4 regions of the Tatumella sp. UBA2305 genome follow, and region 1 is predicted to be linked to each of the others. Evidence: predicted binding sites of a transcription regulator. Region 1 holds the regulator's gene; each other region holds the start of a gene.
What was found. The regulator CRP, encoded in region 1, controls carbon source genes, mostly activating them, when cyclic AMP is high. The targets are predictions, from matches to a motif close to ATGTGANNNNNNTCACAT.

Region 1 (4,173 bases):
CATCACTTATCAGTTGTCCCCATATGGTGGGCACGTTGGCTTTGTCGGAGGATCTCTGACTCGTCCGGTCATGTGGCTTGAACAACGCATTCCGCAATGGCTTTCAACCTGGCTGGATAAATAATCGTGATCATTCCCTGGCAACAAATCTCCCCTGAAACCCTGGATAACCTGATCGAGTCCTTTGTGCTCAGAGAAGGCACCGATTATGGCGAATATGAGCGTACACTGGCTGAAAAAACAGCGGATATTCGTCAGCAATTGAGTGCAGGGAAAATTGTCGTCGTTTGGTCAGAATTACATGAATCTGTAACTCTGATGCCTGCCAGTGATTTCAGGGCTGAGTAGTAACTTCTCCTTACTGACAGATGACACACGCTGCCAGACATGCTAACAATGCTGTCAGCCGTATCGGTCCAGGGAGCAAATTTTCATGTCCGCCAGACATCCTATTATTGCTGTGACCGGATCCAGCGGGGCCGGTACCACAACGACCAGCCTTGCCTTCCGTAAAATATTCCAGCAACTCAACATTCATGCCGCTGAGCTGGAAGGTGACAGCTTTCACCGCTACAGCAGACCAGAAATGGATGTTGCCATCCGCAAAGCCCGTGACTTAGGGCGACATATCAGTTACTTCGGCCCCGAGGCGAACGACTTCTCATTGCTGGAACAGACCTTTAACGAGTACGGCCTGCAGGGTACCGGCCGTTCACGAAAATATCTGCACACCTATGATGAAGCGGTGCCCTGGAAACAGGTCCCCGGAACATTTACTCCCTGGCAGCCACTGCCGGACAATACGGACGTGCTGTTTTATGAAGGTTTACACGGTGGAATTGTCACTGAACAGCATAACGTTGCCGATAAAGTGGACCTGATGGTAGGCGTAGTGCCTATCGTGAACCTGGAATGGATTCAGAAACTTGTCAGGGATATGCGTGAACGAAGCCACTCCAGAGAAGCAGTGATGGATTCAGTGGTACGCTCAATGGATGATTATATTAATTACATCACTCCACAGTTCTCACGCACCCACATCAATTTCCAGCGGGTACCGACTGTCGATACGTCTAATCCTTTCGCCGCCAAAACCATCCCTTCACTGGATGAAAGTTTTGTCGTGATCCATTTTCGTGGTCTGGAAGAAATTAACTTTCCCTATTTACTGGCCATGATCCAGGGTTCGTTTATTTCACATATCAATACACTGGTGGTGCCTGGCGGGAAAATGGGGCTGGCCATGGAATTGATTATGACTCCCCTGGTCAAACGACTCATGGAAGAGCGTTGCCTCAACTAAGGTCACGGGTGCTACCTGGCACCCGTGACCGCCTTGTTAGCGATTAATCACTTCAAAACTATGGGTAATGTTCACTCCTTTACCCAACATTAAAGATACGGAACAATACTTTTCTGCAGATAGCGTTACTGCCCGTTCAACGACGTTATCCGAAAGATTATGGCCGCTGACAATAAAATGCAGATTGATATGGGTAAACAAGCGAGGAGCTTCTTCACGACGTTCAGAAGTCAGCCTGACCTCACAATCAGCAACCTCATGGCGGCCTTTCTGCAGAATAGAGACCACGTCAATGGCACTGCAACTTCCGGTTGCCATAAGGACCATTTCCATCGGACTGGGTGCCTTATCGCCTGAGTTTCCATCCATCAGAACCTGGTGTCCGGACGCAGACTCCCCGATAAAGTTCAGTCCTTCGACCCATTTCACACGTGCCTGCATTATGCTCACTCTCAATTGTTAAAATTTCCGCCAGATTACTCCTTCAGAGTATAAACAGCAATCTGCCCCAAATGACAAAAGTCAGACAAGACAACAGGAGACAGTTTCGTCAGGGTGTGCTACAAACAGAGGGTAGAGTTTTTTTACCCGATGACAACTATGGCTAAACGAGCAGGATCGTCAGAAAGGAGCCTGACTGATTGTCGTGAATGCCAGCCGAAAATGCCCTATGATTTCAGCGCCCCACAGGAGCTTACCCCCTGTGTTTCCGGCACGATTACAACAGAGGATAGAAGAGAATGGTTCTTGGTAAACCACAAACAGACCCTACATTAGAATGGTTCCTGTCCCATTGTCATATTCACAAATACCCCTCCAAGAGCACACTTATCCATCAGGGTGAGAAAGCGGAAACCCTTTACTACATTGTTAAGGGCTCCGTCGCAGTTCTGATTAAAGATGAAGAAGGAAAGGAGATGATCCTCTCTTATCTGAATCAGGGCGATTTCATTGGAGAGTTGGGATTATTTGAGGAAGGTCAGGAACGAAGCGCCTGGGTACGTGCCAAAGTGGCATGTGAAGTTGCGGAAATTTCATACAAGAAATTTCGCCAGCTCATCCAGGTCAATCCCGAAATTTTAATGCGCTTGTCATCTCAGATGGCCCGGCGCCTGCAGGTCACTTCTGAAAAAGTAGGCAACCTGGCCTTCCTTGACGTGACTGGCCGTATCGCTCAGACGCTACTTAACCTGGCACGACAGCCGGATGCTATGACTCACCCGGATGGAATGCAGATTAAAATTACCCGTCAGGAAATTGGCCAAATCGTCGGCTGCTCCCGCGAAACAGTAGGACGTATTCTTAAAATGCTGGAAGATCAGAATCTCATCTCCGCGCATGGAAAAACGATCGTCGTCTACGGCACCCGTTAATTTGTGATATGCACGGCAGGCCCCTGCCGTGTTCCGTTTTACTGTCTACCTGCGGTTGTATCTGATGTGGCGCAGAATTATTTATCATCCGGAAGTCAATTACGCACTGCGTCAAACGCTGGTCCTCTGTCTACCCGTTGCGATTAGCTGGCTGGCGGGAGATCTGCAAAAAGGGCTGCTCTTCTCGCTGGTTCCCGCATGCTGTAATCTTTCCGGGCTGGACACTCCGCACCGTCATTTTTTTAAGCGCATTATTATTGGTGGATCGTTGTTTGCCTTCAGCAGCTTTCTGCTGCAATGGTTGTTGCAACATAATGTCCCACTACCATTTATTGTCGGAATTTTACCTCTGCTGATTGGTGTTTGCGGCGAAATCAGTCCATTACATGGCCGTCTGTTGCCGGGTGCGTTGATCGCCATGACTTTTACGCTCAGTCTGGCTGGAAGAATGCCGGTATGGGGCCCGCCACTATTATATGGCGGCGGAACATTATGGTATGGACTGTTTAACTGGTATTGGTTCAGACTGTCAAAAGATCAGCCGCTGCGGGAAACTCTTAGCCTGCTGTACCGTGCACTGGCTAACTATTGTGAAGCGAAATACGCACTACTCAGCAGTAACGATTATGATAAATCGCTGCCCGAACTGTTGAATTATCAACAAAAAGTTGTCGATCTGATAAATACTGGCTATCAGCAAATTCATATGCTTTCGGCGGAAAAAAACAGCCGCGAACGCTATTTAATCCGGACATTTATGATGGCCGAAGATTTGCAGGAACACATTTCTGTCACTCTTAGCCAGAGCAAAGATGTCAGGGAACTGGTGGAAAAAAGCCAGTCAGCGGACATAATCAAGCGTAATGCCGGGCAGGTGGCTGAGCAGTTAAGAAAGACAGCGGACAATATCCTGTATCACCAGATACCCGGCAAGTTTTCGATGAGTGAATCCCTGGAAGAGTTACAGAATATCGCCCGTCGGTATCCTGACAATCCTGTCGGACAATTTTACTCTTATCACTTCAGTAAAATAGCCAAAGTGCTGCAATCAGGGATGCCGCTTTATCGCCGTGATATTATGGCAGATACTCAGCGTCGTTTACCTTTTTGGCCGGCGTTACGCAGCTATTTGTCATTTAAATCGACGGCTCTGCGTACTGCAGGACGTTTCTCCGTGATGCTGATGGCAGCCAGTATGTTGGCCCTGTCGCTGAATATGCCAAAACCTTACTGGGTACTGATGACCATTATTCTGGTCAGCCAGAATGGTTATATCGCCACCCGGGTACGAATCCAACACCGTGCCCTTGGCACATTTGCCGGGCTTATTATTGCGGCCTTATCATTGAAGCTATCTACCCCGGAACCGGTCATCCTGCTCACGATGCTGGTGATTACACTGTTCAGCTATCTTTTCTCACGCCAGTATTACGGATGGGCGACGATTGGTTTTACCGTGACCGCGGTATACAGCCTGCAGTTATTATCACTGAATGG
Region 2 (4,173 bases), on a different contig from region 1:
AGCCAGTCAGCGCCATCTGGAACTGGCGGTTTCGCCTACCTTTGCCAGTCGCTGGCTGATTCCCCGGCTAAAATATTTCAGACAACAATATCCCGACATCACCCTGAATATGACATCCAGGATCGACCCGTTTATCCTCAGTGGCAGCGGACTGGATGCGGCGATTCATTTCGACCACCCGGCCTGGGCTGGTATGCAGGTCCGGCATTTATTCCGTGAAAGACTGATCGCGGTTTGTCATCCGCAGCTGATGAACGGAGAAGACCCCGGGCTATTACTGAATAAACTCCCGCGGATTCATCGTCGCCAGAATCCTGAAGCCTGGGCACGTTTTTCAGCGGTAGCGGGTATCCCGCTGGACTATCCGGCGCAAGGTACTTTTGTGGATTTGCATGAAATGGCGATTGCTATGGCACTGGCCGGAGACGGGGTATCGCTGGTACCGGAGGTTTATGTTGAAAAGGAGCTTGCCAGAGGACAGTTGGTCTCACCCTGGAGCCAGTCGGCCTTACTCAGTAAAACATTCTGTCTGGTAATGCCTGTGGTTCGCGGGCAGGGTAATTCAGCGTTGCATGATTTTTCCGGCTGGCTAATTTCTCAGACCCGTGAGGTGGTGCTTCCAGAATGACCGGTGTTTTTTTGAACGGATAACATTGCATTATCTACCATTCGGGAAAACACTTATCGTGACACATCAACTTCGGAGATTCAGAGATGAGTGGAAAGTATGAAGTTTTTCTGGGTAAAGATCAGCAATACTACTTCCGGCTGAAAGCGGCTAACGGAGAAGTGATTCTGAGCAGCGAAGGCTATGTTAATAAAAGCGGCTGTCTGAATGGCATTGCCTCGGTCCAAAAAAATAGCCCCGAAGAGCATAATTATGAACGCCTGACAGCCAAAAATGATGCGCCTTATTTTACACTCAAAGCGGCAAATCATCAGGTGATTGGTCGGAGTGAGATTTACAGCTCTGTCGCTGCGCGTGATAAAGGTATTGAGTCGGTAAAAAAGAATGGCGCCAGTGTCACGATTAACGAATTACCGGCGCATTAGAGCTAACGACGTAATCCCCGGCGTGCCGGGGATTATTTTACAGGTTTGAACGTAACTGCGGATATTTCTTCAGACTGTACAGACACCATGCGAGACTAATCAACGCAAATGCAGACCCTACATAGCCCACCAGACTCATTCCAAGATGGCTGATGACCTGATTACCAATTAACGCGCCGGCACCAATACCGATATTATAAATCCCAGACATCAAAGACATTGACACATCCGTGGCATCCGGTGCCAGAGACAATACCCGAACCTGCATTGACAGGTTAATCAGCATCATGGCAATACCCCATACAATACACACAGTCATAACCGCCGGCGCATGAGTTGAGGTGACTAAGAACAGCCCCATACACAGGGTGATTGCCGCTATTGCTACGGACAGCAGTGCCGAAGGGAAGCGTTTTCCCAGAAAACTAAACAACAGGCTGCCAAAGATACCCGCAGCACCGAACAGCAGTAACAGCAGGGTAGTAAAATTGGCCCCCTGTTGTGCAAGCTGCTGCATAAAGGGTTCAATATAGCTGTAAGCAGTGTAGTGAGCGGTGACAACCAGTGTCACCAGCAGATACATGCTCATCAGAGCCGGGCGGCGAATCAGCATTGGCAGGCTTTTCAGCGACCCCGTGTGTTCACTCGGCAATTTGGGCAGTAGTCTGGCCAGCATGACCATTAACACCAGCGAAGATGCCGCAATGATCCCAAAGGTCGTACGCCAACCCATGGTCTGCCCAATAATCCGACCAAGCGGCACACCGAGCACCATAGCCAGCGCAGTGCCTGTAGCAATCATACTCAGGGCCTGGGTTTTTTTACCCGGAGGTGCGATTCGGATAGCCAGCGAGGCGTTTATTGACCAGAACACAGCATGGGTTACCGCAATCCCAATACGGGAAACCAGTAACGCATTGAAATCCCAGGCCACAGCAGAGAGTACATGGCTGGCAATAAAGATAGTGAACAGAATTACCAGCAAAATACGCCGCTCAATATTACGGGTGAGCAGCATTAATGGCAGCGATAAAAGGGCAACACACCAGGCATAAATTGTCAGCATAATCCCCACATCGGCAGTTTGCATACCGAAACTGGTTCCAATATCGGACAACAAACCGACGGGGACAAACTCCGTGGTATTAAAGATAAAGGCAGCGACAGCCATTAACAGAACCCGTAACCACGCTGTTTTGCGGGATACGGGAGTTGAATGTAAAGAGCTCTCAGCGACGGAGGGAGATTCGGCGGTCATAAGATAATGGATTTTCCTCAGCAAAAAGTGATCTGGCTCACATTGTGGTGCTATTGTGACGAAATTAACGCCAGGATTAAACCCTTAATTCATCATATCTCCGGCAAAAATGAGTTACTGACGCGGAGAATGACGTCGCGCAGGCACCATTCTTAACAGCGTGTCATCCCGGAACAGAAAATGGTGCGCGAGAGCGGCCAATGCATGAACACCGATCAGCCAGTAGCCAGCGTTAGCCAGTGTTTCATGCCAGTGGATGATCTGCCGGCTAAGAGTATAGTCCGGATGATCAGAGACCGGCATAGCAACACCAAACACTAACCATTGCTGTCCACGGACATAGCGGGAACAAACCCCCAACACCGGCAAAATCAGAAATAACAGATACAGGAGTTTGTGGGCCAGAGATGAAAGTAGCTGCTGCCAACGTTTTAGTGGCGGGGTGACCGGTGGTGCAGGGTAACGATAGCGGAGTAGCAGCCGGGCACACATCACCGCAAATACCAGTACACCGCAACTAAAATGAGTCATTATAATCGCTTTACCTTGCCACGAACCGCGGATTGCAAACCCTCGTAACTCAATAGTGCTGTAAACAATGATCAGTAATAGCAGAGTCAGCCAGTGCAGACGAATTTGCCAGAGTTGATATTTGTTCGGGAAAGCCGGCATAACGCGTTCTCCGTTTGCACTAAAGCAGCGCCAGTATGAATGTTATTGGCATGTTACAGTGAACGGGGCTGGGAAAGGTACAATCAGTAGAATAATTTTAATCAAAATTATTACGCGGTAAGGTTCCTGACAGGAACAGTTCTGCTGACGGTAGCCCGAAATTCACCGGCAGCAGAACATCATCAGTGGGCTGGCTGTACTCTGTGCATCAGTTTATAACCCACACACAGTGCCAGAATCAGCAGCACAGAAATAAATCCGCTGACACCCGCCCAGCCGAAATGACGCCAGAAGATCCCCCCGGAAGTTCCTGCAACGCTTGACCCCAGGTAGTAACTGAACAGATACATTGAAGATGCCTGTCCTTTAGCCCGCTTAGCACGAACTCCTATCCAACTGCTGGCAATAGAGTGAGCCGCGAAAAATCCCCCGGTAAACATCAACAAACCAGGCAGAATCATCCACACCGAAGAAAACAGAGTAATCAGTACGCCAGCCAACATCAGACCCGTCGAAAATAAGAATACCGGTCCTCGTCCAAACCTGACACTCATCGCGCCTGCTTTAGGAGAACTCCATGACCCGGCCAGATAGACCACTGAAATTAATCCGACGGTCGCCTGGCTCATAGAATAGGGCGCATTTAATAACCGGTAACCGATGTAATTAAACAAAGTGACAAACGCCCCCATCACCAGAAAGCCGATAAGAAACAGTAACGGTAAACCTTTATCACGGAAATGGAGTCTGAAGTTAATCAGCAATACTTTCGGCCGTAAGCGCACGGCTCTGAAATGCCTGGAATCAGGTAATATTTTCCAGAACATAAATGCTGCAGCCAGAGCACAACAACCAATACTGAGAATCGCTATCCGCCAGTTAAAAAAATCGGTCATTACACCGGTTAGCAGACGGCCGCTCATCCCACCGATAGAGTTTCCGCTGATATAGAGCCCCATGGTAAAAGCCAGCACGCCAGGGTGAATTTCTTCACTGAGATAGGTCATCGCCACTGCAGCCACCCCGCTGAGAGACAGACCAATCAGTGCCCGCATGATAAGTATGCCTGTCCAACTGGTCATCAGCCCTGACGCCAGAGTACAGCAGGCTGCTAACAGGAGTGCACTCACCATCATCGGTTTACGCCCAATCGCATCGGAAATGGTTCCGGTGATTAACAGGCCCAGAGC
Region 3 (4,173 bases), on a different contig from region 1:
GCCTTATGTGATGATCGGAGTGAATGTGATTGCCGCGGAAAGTAAAGCCAGAGCGCGTTATCTGTTCACCTCACAGCAGCAGCAGTTTATTAACCTGCGCCGTGGTATGCCCGGCCCGTTACCGGCTCCGGTCGAAAATATGGATCATATCTGGTCACCGGCAGAAAAATACGGTGTCGACCGTGCTCTGGGTATGTCACTGGTCGGCGATCAGGCCTCCGTAGCTCAGGGACTGGCGTCTCTTCAGCAACAATATCAGGCAGATGAGTTTATGGTTAACGGGCAAATCTTCGATACAGATGCACGTATCTACTCGTTCTCACTGGCGATGGCTGCGGCACAATCCCTGTAAACTATTTCTGACAGCTAATCTACAGACATAAAAAAAGCGATGGTTTTCACCATCGCTTTTTTGTCGGACTTAGTCAGGGACCGGAACACGGTCCCTTTTCTCAGTGATTAGTATTCGCGACGACGTGCAGCCGGTGCAGTACCTTCTTCACGACGCTGGCCACGATGACCTTCACGGTTGCCACCGAAACTGCGTCCACCTTCACGACCACCTTCACGGCGATCAGAGAAGCGACGTCCGCCTTCGCGACCACCTTCACGACCACCACGACGAGGTTCACGGGATGACTGAGGTGCATCACCAATCAACTGCATATTCATCGGTTTATTCAGAATACGGGTCTTGGTAAAGTGCTGCAGGACTTCACCCGGCATACCTTTTGGCAGCTCGATCGTTGAGTGAGAACCAAACAGCTTGATGTTACCAATGTAGCGGCTGCTGATATCACCTTCGTTAGCGATAGCACCCACGATGTGGCGAACTTCAACACCGTCATCACGGCCCACTTCAATGCGGTACATCTGCATATCACCCACATCACGACGCTCACGACGTGGGCGGTCACCATCACGGTTACCACGACGATCATCACGGTCGCGGCCACCACGGTCATCACGATCACGGAATTCACGACGTGGAGGACGTGGTGCATCAGCAGGTACGATTAATGGACGTTCGCCCTGGGCCATTTTCAGCAGTGCTGCGGCCAGAGTTTCCATATCCAGATCTTCCTGAGGGGACAGTTTTTCCAGCAGTGCACGGTACTGATCCAAATCACTGCTTTCCAGCTGTTGCTGTACACGTTCAGCAAATTTGGTCTGACGACGGCTGCTCAGCAGATCTGCGTTAGGCAGTTCTACTTCAGGGATCGTCAGCTTCATGGTACGTTCGATATTACGCAGCAGGCGACGCTCGCGGTTTTCAACAAACAGCAGCGCACGACCGGCACGTCCCGCACGGCCCGTACGACCAATACGGTGAACGTAAGACTCTGCATCCAGTGGGATATCATAGTTAACCACCAGGCTGATACGTTCCACATCCAGTCCGCGTGCTGCTACGTCGGTAGCAATCAGGATATCCAGACGACCATCTTTCAGGCGTTCCAAAGTCTGTTCACGCAGTGACTGGTTCATGTCACCGTTCAGTGCCGCGCTGTTATAACCGCTACGTTCCAGAGTTTCGGCAACTTCCAGAGTCGCATTTTTGGTACGGACAAAAATAATTGCCGCATCAAAATCTTCTGCTTCGAGGAAACGTACCAGGGCATCACTTTTACGCCCGTAAGCAGTCCAGTAAGACTGGCTGATGTCCGGACGGGTCGTGATGCTAGACTGGATACGCACTTCCTGTGGATCTTTCATAAAACGACGAGTGATACGACGAATCGCTTCCGGCATTGTTGCAGAGAACAGTGCCGTCTGATGCCCGTCAGGGATCTGCGCCATAATGGTTTCAACGTCTTCGATGAAGCCCATACGCAGCATTTCATCAGCTTCGTCCAGAACCAGACCACGCAGATTAGACAGGTCCAGAGTCCCGCGCTTCAGGTGATCCAGCAGACGCCCCGGAGTACCGACGACGATCTGTGGCCCCTGACGCAGGGCGCGCAGCTGTACGTCATAACGCTGACCGCCATACAGGGCCAGTACGTTAACGCCGCGCATATGTTTAGAAAATTCAGTGGCAGCTTCTGCAACCTGTACCGCCAACTCACGGGTTGGGGCCAGCACCAGGATTTGTGGTGCGCGCAGGGCAGGATCAATGTTGTTCAGCAATGGCAAAGAGAATGCCGCTGTTTTACCACTACCGGTCTGAGCCATACCCAGAACATCACGGCCTTCCAGCAGGTGAGGAATACAGGCCGCCTGGATAGGCGATGGTTTAACGTATCCCATGTCGTTAAGAGCAGACAAAATGGATTCGTTAAGGCCCAGATCAGCAAAAGTGGTTTGAATATCAGTCATGTAGTACACGTGCCTCTTAGATAACGGCGGCCAGTCTACATAACTCGTCATGAAAACTTGCAGTTAGTTTCATTGAAAAGTGTGAACCGGCTCAAATTAGAAGTTTTTGACGAATAAAACGCCCCTCACCCCAAAGGGTGACAGGAAACATAAACAAAGGGCGTTAAAAAACGTCAGCTATTGCTGGTCGGATTCTGATAAATCGTCTTGTGCCTGGCCAAGTTCAGCCAGTTCCAACAATGCGTATCGGTGTTCAACAAAGTTATTCACGTTGTTGGCAACCGCCAGTTTGAACAACGCTTCTGCGTTGTCCTTCTCCCCCAGACTTAGGTAGTACTTACCTAAATAGAAGTTGGTTTCACTGAGATGTTCAGCGAGCGAGGTGTTATCGGTAGCATCTGCCTGAAGTCTTTCCATCAGTGTTTTTTCACTGATATCACCCAGGTAGAATTCGACAATATTCCATCCCCATTGATCTTTATTCGCCGAATCATAGCGCTGTTTGAGCGCTACTTTCGCTTTGTCTGCATTTATCTCACGTTCATCGAGATACAGCCAAAGTGCACGAAAAGGATCATTAGGATCGTCCTTATAGAACGCCAGCAGATCATCTTGCGCTAACTTGTATCGTCCGCCGTAATAGAGGGCGATACCACGGTTTAAATGCGCATAATTGTAAGTTGGATCAAGCTCAAGTACAGAATCAAACGCTTCATAGGCAGAATCAAAATTCCCTGCCTGCGTTAAGTATATACCAAGATAGTTAAACACTTCTGGCATATCTGGTCTGATAGACAACGCCTGGGAAAAATCGTTCCGTGCGAGTGCCCGCAGACCCAAACTATCATACAACACTCCGCGCTCATATAACAGCTGTGCGCGTTCATCATCGGTGAGGGCACGACTGGCAAGAATTTGTTCCATACGCGCCAGAATAACTTCCTGCTGCAATGTTGGTTGCAGAGGAACGGCAAGAACTTCATTCTTACGCCAATTAGAGCTGCTGCATCCTGCCAGCACCAAAGCTGTCGCAACAAAACCCCAGCGTAAAAAAGGCTTCATTATCCCACTCCCGAATACAAACATTAGGATGAACATCCTGTCATCCGCCTGCCGTGCAAAGGAATCCTGCCCTCGCGATAACATAAATCCGGATCTCCACACCTGGCGGAGACCCGGATAATCATCGAACGATTAACCCGCGTCAGCCGGGTTAGCCGCAGTCGTTTCTTCTGCCTGCGGTTTTTCGACCGCTTCTTTAATGCTCAGGCGTACACGACCCTGACGATCGACTTCCAGTACCTTGACCGGAACTTCCTGACCCATTTGCAGATAATCTGTCACTTTTTCGACACGCTTATCAGCGATCTGAGAAATATGTACCAGACCTTCTTTACCACCGCCAATCGCGACGAAAGCACCGAAGTCAACAATACGGGTGACTTTACCGTTGTAGACACGGCCAACTTCGATTTCTGCCGTGATTTCTTCAATCCGACGGATAGCTTCTTTCGCTTTGTTACCGTCAGTTGCCGCAATTTTTACGGTACCGTCATCTTCGATTTCAATGGTGGTGCCGGTTTCTTCGGTCAGCGCACGGATAACAGAACCGCCTTTACCGATGACATCTTTGATTTTGTCCGGATTAATACGAATAGTATGAATGCGCGGAGCAAATTCAGAGATTTCAATACGAGGAGTGCTGATAGCCTGTTCCATGGTACCCAGGATATGCAAACGCGCACCTTTCGCCTGGTTCAGAGCTACCTGCATGATCTCGCGGGTAATCCCTTCGATTTTGATGTCCATCTGCAGTGCAGTGACACCTTCACGGCTACCGGCGACTTTAAAGTC
Region 4 (4,173 bases), on a different contig from region 1:
CCTGAACGGGTAATTGTCATCCCTGCGGCCACTGCGGCCAGAATGCCTGAAAAACCGAAGTGTTCCGCGATAATATAAGAAGCAAAAGGTAACAGCAGCAATAACACCGTCTGGGTTGCCGGATCATCACCACTCCAACGACTCATCAGACGCAGGGATTTACCGTACAACCAGCAGATAACCACCCCGGCCACGAGCCCACCGATAGCCACCTTCAAAAATTCGAGGGTCGCGCCTGACCAGGTGAACACCATGGTTCCCATGGCGACCGCCACCGCAAATTTCAGTGACACCAGACCAGAGGCATCATTCATCAGGGCTTCGCCCTGAACTATCGACATGATTTTTTTAGGTATTCGCCCTTCACCGACAATCCCGGAGAGGGCGACCGCATCGGTGGGCGAAAGCACGGCAGCCAGCGCAAATGCCGGAATCAGCGGAATACCAGGCACCGTCCAGTAAATCAGGTAACCAATACCCACGACGGTTATCAGCACCAGCACCAATGCCAGGCCGATAATCTCACGCCCGTGGTGCAAAAATTCACTGGTCGGAGTTTTCCAGCCATCGGCGAACAACAGTGGCGGAATAAACAGCACCAGGAACAACTCCGGATCAAAATCGACATGCAGCCCTATTGAAGGCCATGCCAGTATCGCTCCGGCGATGATCTGTACCAGTGGCAGGGGAATATGAAACGGGAGTAACCGGCCGGCAACACCCGACAGGGATACCACTAATGTCATGATCAGAATGGTAAAAAAGATTTCCATGCTTTCCTTCTAGCCTCTTCCACAGGCGTTTTATGAACCAGAAACACATCAGTTACTGTGATAGTGTAAAACAAAATAAGGCAGTTAAATGCATCCCGGAGTGCGAAAATTCATCCAAACCCTCGCTTTACAGATTTCCCCAGGATTCCGGGCCCCCCGGGAATCACGGGAACAGCCACTCTTCGCCCTGTAATTGCGACGGCTGGTTCGGTCCCGGACTCTGATTTGCCACGTCATTTCGGCCGGTATCCTGACAAGCGTCCTGCGGTACACCACTGTACCCTCTCCACAAAATCCGGACTCCATTACTTCGATGCAGCAGAGCGACGCTTTCTTACCGGAGGGGTGACAGCATCAACTTCCGGGGCGGAAAGTGCTTCTCCCGCCGGGCCCCTTTCCAGCAACACCGCGCCCTGTCCACTGGCCGCCAGCTGATCTCCCGGGTTGCGTAACGGACAGTCGCGCATTGAGAGACAGCCACAGCCAATACAGCCGTTTAGATCATCCCGTAAATGCGTCAGTGTGGCGATTCTTTTATCCAGTTCTTCACGCCAGTGGAGCGTCAGAGTTTCCCATTCACTGGCAGACATACGCTTATTCGGCGGTAATTGCGCCAGATTTTCGCTGACTGTCGCCAGGGGAATACCAATGCGCTGCGCAACTTTAATAATCGCGACCCGGCGCAATACATCGCGGCTGTAACGTCGCTGATTTCCGCTGTTACGGCTACTGGAGATAAGCCCCTTACTTTCATAAAAATGCAGAGCTGAGACTGCGACCCCGCTACGACGGGCAACTTCGCCGGGTGTCAGGACCGGTTTCGGGTAGTTTCTCTCTTTTTTCATTTTCGGCCTTTACCTCAAGTTAACTTGAGGAATTATACTCCACTCCGACGCAAAAATCCCGAACCACTCCGGCGATAATATTCGCCGTACAGGACAGAACTATGATGCAAGAAGAGATCATTCATTCGTTAACCCAGTGGATCAACCAGAACCTTGGGAAACATTTATCGATAGATGAAGTCGCTGCTAAATCAGGATATTCCAAATGGCACCTGCAACGTATGTTCCGGGCAGTCACGCAGCAGACGCTGGGTGATTATATTCGTGAGCGCCGGCTGGAGATGGCCGCCGATGCGCTGTGTAAAACCCGACGCCCGGTGTTCGATATTGCCCTGCAATATGGTTACGAATCGCAGCAAACTTTTTCGCGGGTATTCCGTCGCCAGTTCGACCAGACCCCGACGGCGTATCGCCAGGCGATGCGCTGCCGCGAACTCAGCCCGTCAGAGACTATTCATCGCGAGTCAAGGCCGACTGCAGCCCGTCCGGTGTCTGTATCGGGGATGATGTAAGTCGTCATGTTGCCGCCTGACCGGCGGCACCCCGCTTTTCAAAGACTCTCCCACCACCTCCTCCTTCATGCTACAAAAAATTACATAGCGTGTATTTTTCGTTCGATTTTCTTACAAGAAAGCCTATAATGTGACCTGCATCACAAAATTCCGTCCCCGTCAGGTCCCCCGCTCCCGCGGCAATTTCCCGGATGACGGAGTTTATGTCAGTCAAAAAATTGTTATAAGCATCAGTCACGGGTAGAAAAAATGGGCACATTAACTGCAGGTTTTCTGATCATGCGCTGGGGGTTACTCAGTGCTTTCGTCATGTTTCTCGCCAGCACAGTGAAAATTAAATGCCGGCAGAACAGTCACTATTTCTTTAGCTTTGTCTGCAGCAGTATTGGTGTAGTCATGTCTTGCTGGTTTGTGACCGGACTGATGGGTATTACCCTGAGCATGCAACAATGGCATCTGTTTGTCAGCAGTGCTCAGGAAGCCTTCATTAATGTGATGGAAATGACACCCACCAGTTGGCCAACCTACTAATTAGCATCACGGCCTTAGTGCCCGGCAGGCAGTAACAGCATCGCCCCCAGAACCAGGCTGAGCAGCCACGGATAAAGCCGTGCGTGTAACGAGTCTGGTACCAGGGAAACGGCATATCCTGCCAGCCACATTCCGGTAAAACTTCCTGCCATCAGGATAACAGCGGCCTGAACATCGATATAGCCAACGAATCCGGGCATGGCAGGCGATGAATGCCAGAGCGATGTCACGGCATAGGTCAGAGTGGCGGTCAGTGCCATTGGCAGGGTGAGTGGATTAGCCAACGCTGCCGCCTGAACCATAGTGGCTCCTCGTCGCCGCATCAACGGCACTGTCATCACACTGCCTCCTACCCCGAGGAAGGCTGCAATCAAACCAATCATTAACCCGGCCAGGGCTGAATGTTTCAAAGGTCGGATTCCCGTGTTTCCGACAGTAGCGTTTCGTAAAAAACCGGGCCGGAACAGGCAGTCCAGCAATGTCAGTAACAGATAGAGGATAAATCCTGCACGAATCCACTGACCATTGCTGTATTGTGCAGCCACAGATCCGGCTATCCCGCCCAACGCAATCATCAGCCACAATGGTTTCAATACCGGGGCCAGTTTCCTGAGCAGATGTTTCTGACGCAGACTGGCAATCAGGGAAGAGAACAACATCACTGCCGCAGAGGTTGCCACCGCTATTTGCATCACCACACTGCCCTGACTGTTTACCGGTAAATGCTGTGCCGCCAGAACTGAAACCAGCAACGGTACCGTGATAAACCCACCGCCAAACCCAAACAACACCGTCGTGACCCCTGAGACAACACCGGATATCGCTAAAAAAAGAATCATAAATATTTACCTGTCTGTCACCGTGCGTCAGAGTATATAAACTTCAGGGAATGACTTATTTACGTGTACAGGACAATCATTAACGAATTCAGGCCACCTGAGACAGGTCATGCGTAATACTCCGATTAACAGCGTCGACCATATCCAACGCCCGGTGTTGGCCCTGGCGACCGATTACCCTGCCGATACATGGCTGGCACCACACCAGCACCGCAGAGCGCAGTTTCTCTATAGCATCAGCGGCCTGATGGAGGTGAATAGTGAAGAAGGACAGTGGGTGGTCTTGCCTGGCAGTGGAGTCTGGATACCCGCAGGTAAGGTTCATGCCGTGAGAATGCTCGGTGCCAGTACCCGCAGCCTGTATATTGAGCCTGAGGCGGCCCCGCGTGCTGCCATTCAGTGTGAGGTGTTGCATGTCACCCCGTTACTGCACCAGTTATTGCTCGTCTCTGCAGATATTCCGCTGGATTACCCGGCGGGTAGCCGGGATGAATTAGTCATCCTGTTAATGCTGCAGGACCTGATGCAAGCCAGAATTAATCCGCTGTTCACCCCGCTCCCCTGCGATCCCAGGCTGGCAGCTCTGTGCAGCGAGTTCCTTCAGCAACCCGATATCCGGCTGCGACCTGAGCAGTGGGCGGCCCTGTTACATAAAAGTCTACGGACTTTCACT

Region 2: B3Z23_RS08290 (sugar transporter) is a predicted target of CRP. The motif match lies at 2,337-2,354, and genes of this name have one in related genera.
Region 3: yrbN (protein YrbN) is a predicted target of CRP. The motif match lies at 2,399-2,416, and genes of this name have one in related genera.
Region 4: B3Z23_RS17325 (YjcB family protein) is a predicted target of CRP. The motif match lies at 2,259-2,276, and genes of this name have one in related genera.

What each region holds. Positions count from the first base shown of each region.
Region 1 covers NZ_DDVT01000018.1:174,013-178,185, reverse strand. The annotation lists gene B3Z23_RS11830 (hydrolase) at 1-124, shown strand, start outside; gene B3Z23_RS11825 (YheU family protein) at 127-348, shown strand; gene B3Z23_RS11820 (phosphoribulokinase) at 434-1,303, shown strand; gene B3Z23_RS11815 (OsmC family protein) at 1,340-1,744, opposite strand; gene crp (cAMP-activated global transcriptional regulator CRP) at 2,044-2,676, shown strand; gene B3Z23_RS11805 (YccS/YhfK family putative transporter) at 2,741-4,173, shown strand, end outside.
Region 2 covers NZ_DDVT01000015.1:414,205-418,377, forward strand. The annotation lists gene B3Z23_RS08280 (LysR substrate-binding domain-containing protein) at 1-628, shown strand, start outside; gene B3Z23_RS08285 (YegP family protein) at 715-1,053, shown strand; gene B3Z23_RS08290 (sugar transporter) at 1,091-2,311, opposite strand; gene cybB (cytochrome b561) at 2,426-2,983, opposite strand; gene B3Z23_RS08300 (MFS transporter) at 3,166-4,173, opposite strand, start outside.
Region 3 covers NZ_DDVT01000021.1:198,586-202,758, forward strand. The annotation lists gene B3Z23_RS14810 (luciferase-like monooxygenase) at 1-352, shown strand, start outside; gene B3Z23_RS14815 (DEAD/DEAH family ATP-dependent RNA helicase) at 460-2,319, opposite strand; gene yrbN (protein YrbN) at 2,336-2,392, opposite strand; gene nlpI (lipoprotein NlpI) at 2,497-3,381, opposite strand; gene pnp (polyribonucleotide nucleotidyltransferase) at 3,514-4,173, opposite strand, start outside.
Region 4 covers NZ_DDVT01000025.1:13,565-17,737, reverse strand. The annotation lists gene B3Z23_RS17340 (Na+/H+ antiporter) at 1-773, opposite strand, end outside; gene soxR (redox-sensitive transcriptional activator SoxR) at 1,079-1,618, opposite strand; gene soxS (superoxide response transcriptional regulator SoxS) at 1,720-2,130, shown strand; gene B3Z23_RS17325 (YjcB family protein) at 2,380-2,661, shown strand; gene B3Z23_RS17320 (sulfite exporter TauE/SafE family protein) at 2,676-3,500, opposite strand; gene B3Z23_RS17315 (AraC family transcriptional regulator) at 3,610-4,173, shown strand, end outside.